Regions from separate parts of the Photorhabdus aballayi genome, predicted to be linked through region 2. Evidence: predicted binding sites of a transcription regulator. Region 2 holds the regulator's gene; each other region holds the start of a gene.
The links. Region 2 encodes PurR, which represses purine synthesis genes. Its sites were predicted from a motif close to CANGCAAACGTTTGCNTG; they were not measured.
Positions count from the first base shown of each region.

Region 1: a site for PurR is predicted at 1,095-1,112, ahead of gltS (sodium/glutamate symporter). Genes of this name have one in related genera too.
Region 3: a site for PurR is predicted at 1,031-1,048, ahead of OO184_RS19730 (NCS2 family permease). Genes of this name have one in related genera too.
Region 4: a site for PurR is predicted at 1,385-1,402, ahead of purM (phosphoribosylformylglycinamidine cyclo-ligase). Genes of this name have one in related genera too.

Region 1 covers NZ_JAPFCD010000002.1:69,267-71,479, reverse strand. The annotation lists gene OO184_RS01660 (uracil-xanthine permease family protein) at 1-1,043, opposite strand, end outside; gene gltS (sodium/glutamate symporter) at 1,286-2,213, shown strand, end outside.
Region 2 covers NZ_JAPFCD010000001.1:135,365-137,577, reverse strand. The annotation lists gene purR (HTH-type transcriptional repressor PurR) at 653-1,678, shown strand; gene punR (DNA-binding transcriptional activator PunR) at 1,685-2,213, opposite strand, start outside.
Region 3 covers NZ_JAPFCD010000051.1:29,762-31,974, reverse strand. The annotation lists gene OO184_RS19735 (MFS transporter) at 1-723, shown strand, start outside; gene OO184_RS19730 (NCS2 family permease) at 1,161-2,213, shown strand, end outside.
Region 4 covers NZ_JAPFCD010000018.1:15,637-17,849, forward strand. The annotation lists gene purN (phosphoribosylglycinamide formyltransferase) at 1-284, opposite strand, end outside; gene purM (phosphoribosylformylglycinamidine cyclo-ligase) at 281-1,321, opposite strand; gene upp (uracil phosphoribosyltransferase) at 1,549-2,175, shown strand.

The sequences.
Region 1 (2,213 bases), on a different contig from region 2:
CGGCTGGCAACGCCAGTGAGTTGGATAACCCCGTTATTCTGCCCAAAACAAGAATTTGGGAAGGTATTAAATACGGCAGAAAGCATAGAATTTAAGCCGTTAGCTAAAACACCGCCTTTAATACGTTTCATATATAGAGGACCGCTGACCGGTTGCTCGGAAACATCAGACGTCGCGGTAATATCGCCGATAGTTTCCAGCGAAGTGACCATGAAAATCAACATTAGCGGGATAAGCAGATTCCAGTCAAAGGAAAGACCATAATAGAGTGGTGCGGGAATTGTCATGAGTGAGCTATTTTCTTGTACCGTTGTTGGTGGCAGCATACCCATTAGCCAGGCGGCAACATAACCGACTGCCATTGCAATCACCAGAGAAGCGACACGCAGATAAGGATTACGCTGTCGGTTCAGCAAAACAATGATAACCAACACAACGCCTGCCAGAAACAGATTTTCTGGAGAACCAAAAGTGTGATTTTCGATAGCAGAAAACCCGCCGCCGATAGAGGTCAACCCAACCTGAATGAGAGACAAGCCGATAATCATCACCACAACACCGGAAACCAACGGGGTGATAATTCGCCGGGCCAGATGCAATACGCGGGATAACAGAATTTCTGTGACGGATGCCGCCATTAGAGTGCCGAATAACGCTGCCATCATGGTTGGAATGTCGGCACCGCCGTTTTTCAATGCCAGCCCGCCCATGATCAGTGGGGAAACAAAGTTAAAACTGGTCCCTTGAATAGAAAGTAAACCAGAGCCGACAGGCCCCCAAGCTCGGATCTGGATTAATGATGCCAATCCTGAAGCAAACAGAGACATACTGATAATCCGCTGCGTATCGTGAGCAGGCAGCCCTAGCGCTTGGCAAATTAAAATTGCCGGCGTAATAACAGCGACAAACATTGCCAGTAAATGCTGACAGGCAGCAAACAACGTTTGTGGCAACGGTGGCCGATCTTCTAAGCGATAAATCAATTCACTAGCTGGTTTCTTCGGGGGTATTGTTTCAGTTTGTTCAGGGGATGAGGTGAGCATGGTGTGAAATTCCGGACTGACAAAGAGCGCATTTTAATGATCAATGGTGTAAAAGCAATCGTTTGCGTAAAAATGCTGTCACTTTCCATGATTTGCTCTGGTCACATTTTTATATGTTTTAACTTGTGTTTGTGGCAGATTTTTTTTCTAATCCAGCGTTGCCTGCTTTTGGCGTTCTCTAAAGGATGAGTATAACGTCGTAATAACTTACATAATTTTAACAATATAGCTGGGGTACATAGATGTATCATCTTGATGTTTATGGCACGCTCGTTGCATCCGCATTAGTACTATTACTTGGACGCAAACTTGTACAATCAGTCCCATTTCTTGAAAAATACACCATTCCTGAGCCGGTCGCTGGTGGCTTGTTAGTTGCTCTGATTCTTTTAGCCGTTCAACAAACAATAGGTTGGGAAATCAGTTTTGATTTGTCTCTTAAAGACCCTTTGATGTTAACTTTCTTTGCCACTATCGGCTTGAATGCCAATCTTTCCAGCCTGAAAGCGGGGGGAAAGGTCCTGTTCACGTTTGTCTTCGTCGTTGTTGGCTTATTGCTGGTTCAGAACACGGTGGGTATCGCTCTGGCTGAACTGTTAGGGCTGGACCCCTTAATGGGCTTACTGGCGGGTTCTGTTACGTTGTCTGGTGGTCATGGGACCGGCGCCGCTTGGGGTAAACTGTTTAGTGAGCGTTATGGTTTTGAAAATGCAACAGAAGTAGCAATGGCTTGTGCGACTTTCGGTTTAGTACTGGGTGGTTTGATTGGTGGCCCGGTTGCTCGTTTCCTGGTGAAAAATACCAAAACCCCAGGACTAAGGGGCGATGATACCGAGGTGCCGACAGCATTTGAAAAACCTTATACCGGGCGGATGATCACAGCATTGGTGATGCTGGAGACGATCGCCTTGATCGCTATCTGCCTGATGGCAGGTAATTTTGTATCTGAATTTTTGCAAGGTACATGGTTTGAACTACCGACATTCGTCTGTGTGTTATTTATCGGGGTTATCCTCAGTAACAGTCTGTCGGTGTTAGGTTTTTACCGAGTCTTTGACCGAGCGGTTTCTGTACTGGGTAACGTAAGCCTTTCCCTGTTTTTGGCAATGGCGTTAATGAGCCTGAAATTGTGGCAGATGGCATCGTTGGCATTACCCATGCTGATCATTC
Region 2 (2,213 bases):
GATACAACGGTGGAAGATTTTAGTGCTGGACTAGGCTTCGCGGGCTAGGAAAACAGATAGCAGTCCGGCTATCGTGAATACGTCAAGCAACTACCACTAGCAAATTTCTGGGCGTTAATTAACTGGGAATTTGTTACAGAAAATCTGGCTTAACAACCATCAGATTAATTCATTACTATTTGTTTTAATACTTAAACTGTTTTAACACTCAAAGGCAAAGGGCAGATAAACCACTGAGACTATCTGCCCAATTTCCTTTAACGTAAAGCCCAATTTTTAAATCATCTAATCAGTTCAAAACATCAGGCAAAGATCAAGCAAAGAGCGGCAAAAATGGCAATCATCACCAACGTGCTGACAGCAGTAAATAAACCAAGCTTCAAATCGGTATTCATAGAGCCTCCTCAGAATGAAAAGTTTATAACGACAAATACCAATCTATTGAGATGGTTAATTGCCCTTACACAAGGAAAAGCATAAATAGCGATTACCATACATTTTATAACACTGATTATTGCTTTCACTTTTGAGCCAGATCAGACAAAATCCAGGATTTATCGCTAACTTATTACCAGTGCCTGTGTAAAAGGGCTGGTAAGCGATTAACAAAACGTTTTAAATTTAGACCAAAAGGTCAGGAGTCTTTCACCTCATGGCAACGATCAAAGATGTGGCTAAGCACGCTGGCGTCTCAACCACTACCGTATCCCATGTTATTAATAAAACCCGCTTCGTCGCTGAAGATACTAAAGCTGCCGTTTGGGCTGCTATTAAGGCTCTGAATTATTCACCCAGTGCTGTAGCTCGCAGTCTGAAAGTTAACCACACAAAATCGATCGGATTACTGGCAACGTCCAGTGAAGCCCCCTATTTTGCTGAAGTCATTGAGGCCGTTGAAAACAGTTGTTATAGCAAAGGCTATACGCTGATTTTATGTAACTCACACAATAACATTGATAAACAGAAAGCTTATCTCGCCATGCTGGCGCAAAAACGTGTAGATGGACTGCTGATTATGTGTTCAGAATACCCGGAACAGTTGTTGGGAATGTTAGAAGATTATCGCAATATTCCAATGGTCGTCATGGATTGGGGACAAGTCAGAAGTGATTTCACCGATACGATTATTGATAACGCATTACACGGCGGTTATCTGGCTGGTCGTTATCTTATCGAGCGCGGTCATCGTGACATTGGCGCGATCCCCGGCCCTCTGGCACGAAATACCGGCGGCGGCCGCCATCAAGGATTCTTGAAGGCGTTAAAAGAAGCCAACATTCCGATTAGAGAAGAGTGGATTATTCAAGGGGATTTTGAGCCAGAATCGGGCTATAAAGCTATGCATCAAATCCTGAATCAAAAACAGCGTCCGACTGCGGTTTTCTGCGGCGGAGATGTTATGGCTATGGGGGCTATTTGTGCTGCCGATGAATTAGGATTACGCGTCCCACAGGATATTTCTATCATCGGCTATGACAATATACGCAACGCTCGTTATTTCTCTCCGGCATTGACCACCATTCATCAGCCAAAAGAACGACTGGGGCAAATGGCATTTTCTATGTTACTGGACAGAATAATCAACAAACGTGAAGATGCGCAAACTATTGAAGTACATCCTCGCCTGGTTGAACGACGCTCTGTCGTAGATGGCCCATTTATCGATTATCGTCGTTAATCCGCTCTATTCATCCTGAAGCCATTCAGCATTAAGTGTTTCACTATCGCCAAGATAGTCAAGCAGCCAACTTAATGCTGGAGAATGGCTGTTTTGTACCCATGCCAAACAACATGGACTGTCTGGTAAAGGCTGTTCCAATTCCAGCACGGCTAGTTTCTTCTGCCGAATAAGCGGCATTGCCCTATGCTTAGGCACCATTCCCACACATAACCCCTCATTCAAGCAAGACAGACCAGACTCCCAATCAGGAACCACTAGCCTGCGCTGATTATCCAGATTCCAAGTGTCACGCTTCGGTAAATTACGGGATGTATCTTCAAGGCACAAACTGGGATAAGGCCGCATTTGGTCATCAGATAGCGGACCCGGCGACTGAGTCAGCGCATGACCTGCGCTAACAACACATAGCCAGGGCATAAACCCCATATCTCGGAAACTATACCTTTCCCCGACTGGAGCTACCCGGGTTGCACCAATTGCAACATCAACTCGACTATCCACCAGCGCGTCCCATACACCATTAAACACCTCC
Region 3 (2,213 bases), on a different contig from region 2:
CTTGGCCCTTCTATCATTGCTTTTTATGGTGTTGCAGATAAAACGCCGATACTGATTTGTACTCTGATCCATATCTTTTCATTGGTGCTTTTTGTCATGGTAGATCAGAAGAAAGGCGATAAGTTGCCGAAACATAATGAGAAGCCCAACTTTTCTATTGTTCAATTTGTGAAGGTTGCTCCGGCGATCTGTGGCGGCGTGCTGTTCTTTTCTTTTTTCGACGGCACCATTCTTTCTATGTTACCTATCTACGGGATGAGTTGTGGGTATACCGAAGCGGTAGCTGCACTGATGATAAGTGTTGTTCTTGGTGGTGATGCATTGATGCAACTCCCGTTTGGTTGGCTGGCGGATCATATGAATCGTATGCGCTTGTACCAGACTTGTGGTGTAGTAACGCTTGGAGCAAGTGCGCTATTGCCACTTGCTATGGCACATCAATATCTTATCTGGCCTCTGTTGATTGTTTTAGGGGCAACCGCGGGGGCTATCTACACCATTGCATTGGTACAAATTGGTCAGTATTTTTCAGGGAGTGATCTGATAGTGGCTAATGCGGCGGCGGCTATGTTGTGGGGTATTGGGAGTTTGTTTGGGCCACTGCTTGCAGGTATGGCGAGTTCAGTGACGCCATCAGGTTTACCTGTTCTGCTTATTATCATTGCGGCGCTGTTTCTGATTTCGACAATGGAGCAGCTTAATCCACAGACTGATAATGGATGAAGTGTTCAGTCGGCAGTTGTATAGGCGTAAAAGCTGGCTGTAAACAGAGCAGCCAGCGCTCCAGCGCTGAGTAAATCTTTTCTTTTCAAATGGCTAGCAAACTGAATCCTAAGATTGAATCATCGAGATTAATGATCGTTTAGTGAATCATTATTCACAGAACATTGAGCTTTAGTGCTGTGAAGGTTTAATCTCCAGAAGTTATTCTTCTGATGCTTGGCTAAATAATACGGTTAGCTATTGATTTCGACACTATGATTACTGGATAATCTTTCGCCTCAAATTCTCCCACTGTTTTCTATTCTGAAAGCCAAACGATTGCTTTTGTGATTTGTTGAACCGATTGGTGCAATGTTGTTGTGTTATTAAGCGAAGTAATCGTTTTCGTTTGATTAGAAAGTGGAAGAAGTACCATGAACATAATGCAGGGGAACGACATGTCTGGCACTCAGGCACCAGTTAAATGCAAACTGGATCAGTATTTTAAGTTGACTGAACGTGGCACAACGGTACGCCGTGAAATTCTGGCAGGACTTACAACTTTTTTGGCGATGGTTTACTCAGTCATCGTTGTACCAGGGATGTTAGGACAGGCAGGGTTTCCCCATACTGCGGTCTTTATTGCGACTTGTTTGGTTGCCGGTTTTGGTTCTTTGTTAATGGGGCTATGGGTTAACTTGCCAATGGCAATTGGTTGTGCAATTTCGTTAACTGCATTTACCGCTTTTAGTTTGGTTTTAGGACAGCAAATCGCTATTCCGGTTGTACTCGGTGCGGTATTTCTGATGGGGTGCTTGTTCACGGTGATTTCTGTTACCGGTATTCGTTCTTGGATTTTACGCAATATACCAATGGGTATTGCGCATGGTGCAGGGATTGGTATTGGGCTGTTTTTATTGCTGATTGCGTCAAACGGCGTTGGTCTGGTCATTAAGAACCCGTTGGAAGGTCTGCCTGTTGCTTTGGGGGCGTTCACCTCTTTTCCGGTTGTGATGACTTTGCTTGGGCTGGCTGTTATTTTTGGCTTGGAAAGGTTGAAAGTCCCTGGCGGTGTGCTGTTAGTGATTGTAGTGATTTCTATTATTGGACTGATTTTTGATCCGGCAGTGAGATATCAAGGGTTTTTTAAGGTACCGAGTCTGGGAGATGACGGCCTGTCCCTGATTTTTAGCATGGATGTTATGGGAGCTTTGCAGCCAATTGTATTACCCAGTGTGTTGGCGCTGGTGATGACTGCGGTGTTTGATGCGACCGGTACTATCCGTGCGGTAGCAGGGCAAGGGAATCTGTTGGATAAAGGTGGACAGATTATTAATGGCAGTAAAGCGCTGACTGCCGATTCTGTTAGTAGTATTTTTGCCGGTGCTATCGGTGCTTCTCCGGCTGCGGTATATATCGAATCAGCCGCGGGTACCGCAGCAGGCGGTAAAACAGGTTTAACCGCAACGGTGGTCGGTATCCTGTTCCTGTTAATTTTGTTCTTCTCTCCA
Region 4 (2,213 bases), on a different contig from region 2:
GGCGTCAGGATACGCATATAACCTGCGAGGACCACCAAATCTGGCTGATACTGATCAATGGCATGCTTCAACGCTTCATCATAAGCCTGACGATCTGCATAGTTTTTCGGGCTAATGGCATGGGCGGGAATGTCCGCCTGTTTAGCGCGTAACAGACCGTAAGCATTTGCTGTATTACTAAATACCGCGCAAACCTGCCCATTGATTCTGTTATGTTGGCAGGCATCAATCACCGCCTGGAGATTGCTGCCGCTGCCAGAGATGAGGACAACGATATTTTTCATTGAATAATGACCTGTTGTTCACCTTCTTTCAGTGTCGCGATAGTGCCGATATGCCAGGCTTTCTCTCCGGCGGCAGTGAGTAATTCAATCGCTTGTTCAACGGCTGTTGGCGGTAATGCAATCACCATCCCGACACCACAGTTGAATGTCCGGTACATTTCATGACGGCTAACGTTGCCAGCCTGTTGCAGCCAGTTAAATATGGCCGGCCATTGCCAACTGGATTCGTTAATCTGCGCCTGAGTATTTTCAGGCAGAACCCGAGGAATATTTTCCCAGAAACCGCCACCAGTTAGATGAGCGATAGCGTGAACATCAACCTGTTCAATCAGGGATAAAAGGGATTTCACATAAATTTTTGTCGGGGCGAGTAGGTGATCCGCCAGTGATTTTCCTTCAAGCTCTGTTGTTTCTGGATCGGTGTTGCTGACGGCCAGGATTTTGCGTATCAGAGAATAGCCGTTTGAGTGAGGACCACTGGCGGCTAGGGCAATCAAGGCGTCACCCGCCTGAACTTTACTGCCATCGATGATTTCTGATTTTTCAACCACGCCGACGCAGAAGCCGGCAACATCATAATCTTCACCGTGGTACATCCCCGGCATTTCTGCGGTTTCACCACCAACCAGAGCACAGCCGGATAATTGACAGCCTTCTGCGATACCGGTGATAACGCTGGCAGCAGTATCAACATCCAGTTTCCCGGTTGCATAGTAATCGAGGAAAAATAGGGGTTCTGCACCTTGCACAACCAGATCATTGACGCACATTGCAACTAAGTCAATGCCGATAGTGTCATGGCGTTTGAGGTCCATTGCCAGACGTAACTTGGTACCGACACCATCGGTACCAGAAACCAGAATGGGTTCGCGGTATTTTTGTGGTAATGCGCATAAAGCGCCAAATCCGCCTAAACCGCCCATAACTTCTGGGCGACGGGTCTGTTTTACAACACCTTTAATGCGGTTGACTAAGGCATTGCCGGCGTCGATATCGACACCGGCATCTTTATAACTGAGAGAGGTTTTGTTGGTCACTCGAAGCCCCCAAGGCGGTTGCGTTTGATAAATTAAGACAGAATAGTAACAATTCTAACAGTCTAAGCAAACGTTTGCGAGACTCTTGTTTAGGATCTCAATTCTCTATAAGCAGAGCTATGTTTGATGAAAATCAACGGATTGGTAGTGGTGTTATGGTTAAAAGACGGTATAATCTCGCCGTTTTTTTGTCTGCTGGCGACATGACATACAGTTAGGAGAGGTCCATGAAGATCGTTGAGGTGAATCACCCACTTGTTAAACATAAACTCGGCCTGATGCGAGCGCATGATATCAGCACCAAACGCTTTCGTGAACTGGCCGCAGAAGTTGGAAGCCTTCTGACTTATGAAGCAACTTCTGATTTAGAAACTGAAAAAGTCACTATTGATGGCTGGTGTGGTCCGGTAGCAGTTGAGCAGATTAAAGGTAAAAAAATAACTGTCGTACCTATTCTGCGTGCAGGATTGGGTATGATGGATGGTGTATTGGAGAATGTTCCCAGTGCCAGGATTAGCGTCGTAGGGGTTTATCGTAATGAAGAAACCTTAGAACCTGTCCCTTATTTCCAGAAACTGGCCTCCAATATTGATGAACGTATGGCGCTGGTGGTTGACCCCATGTTGGCAACCGGCGGCTCTATGATTGCAACTATTGATTTACTGAAAAAAGCAGGCTGCCAGTCAATTAAAGTTCTGGTTTTAGTGGCTGCTCCTGAAGGTATTGCTGCGTTGGAAAAAGCCCATCCTGATGTGGAACTGTATACAGCTTCTATTGATGAGAGACTCAATGAACAGGGATACATTGTGCCCGGCCTGGGGGATGCAGGCGATAAAATATTTGGTACGAAATAATGAGTTAGCCGACTTTTGAGTCGGCTTTTTTTTGGTTC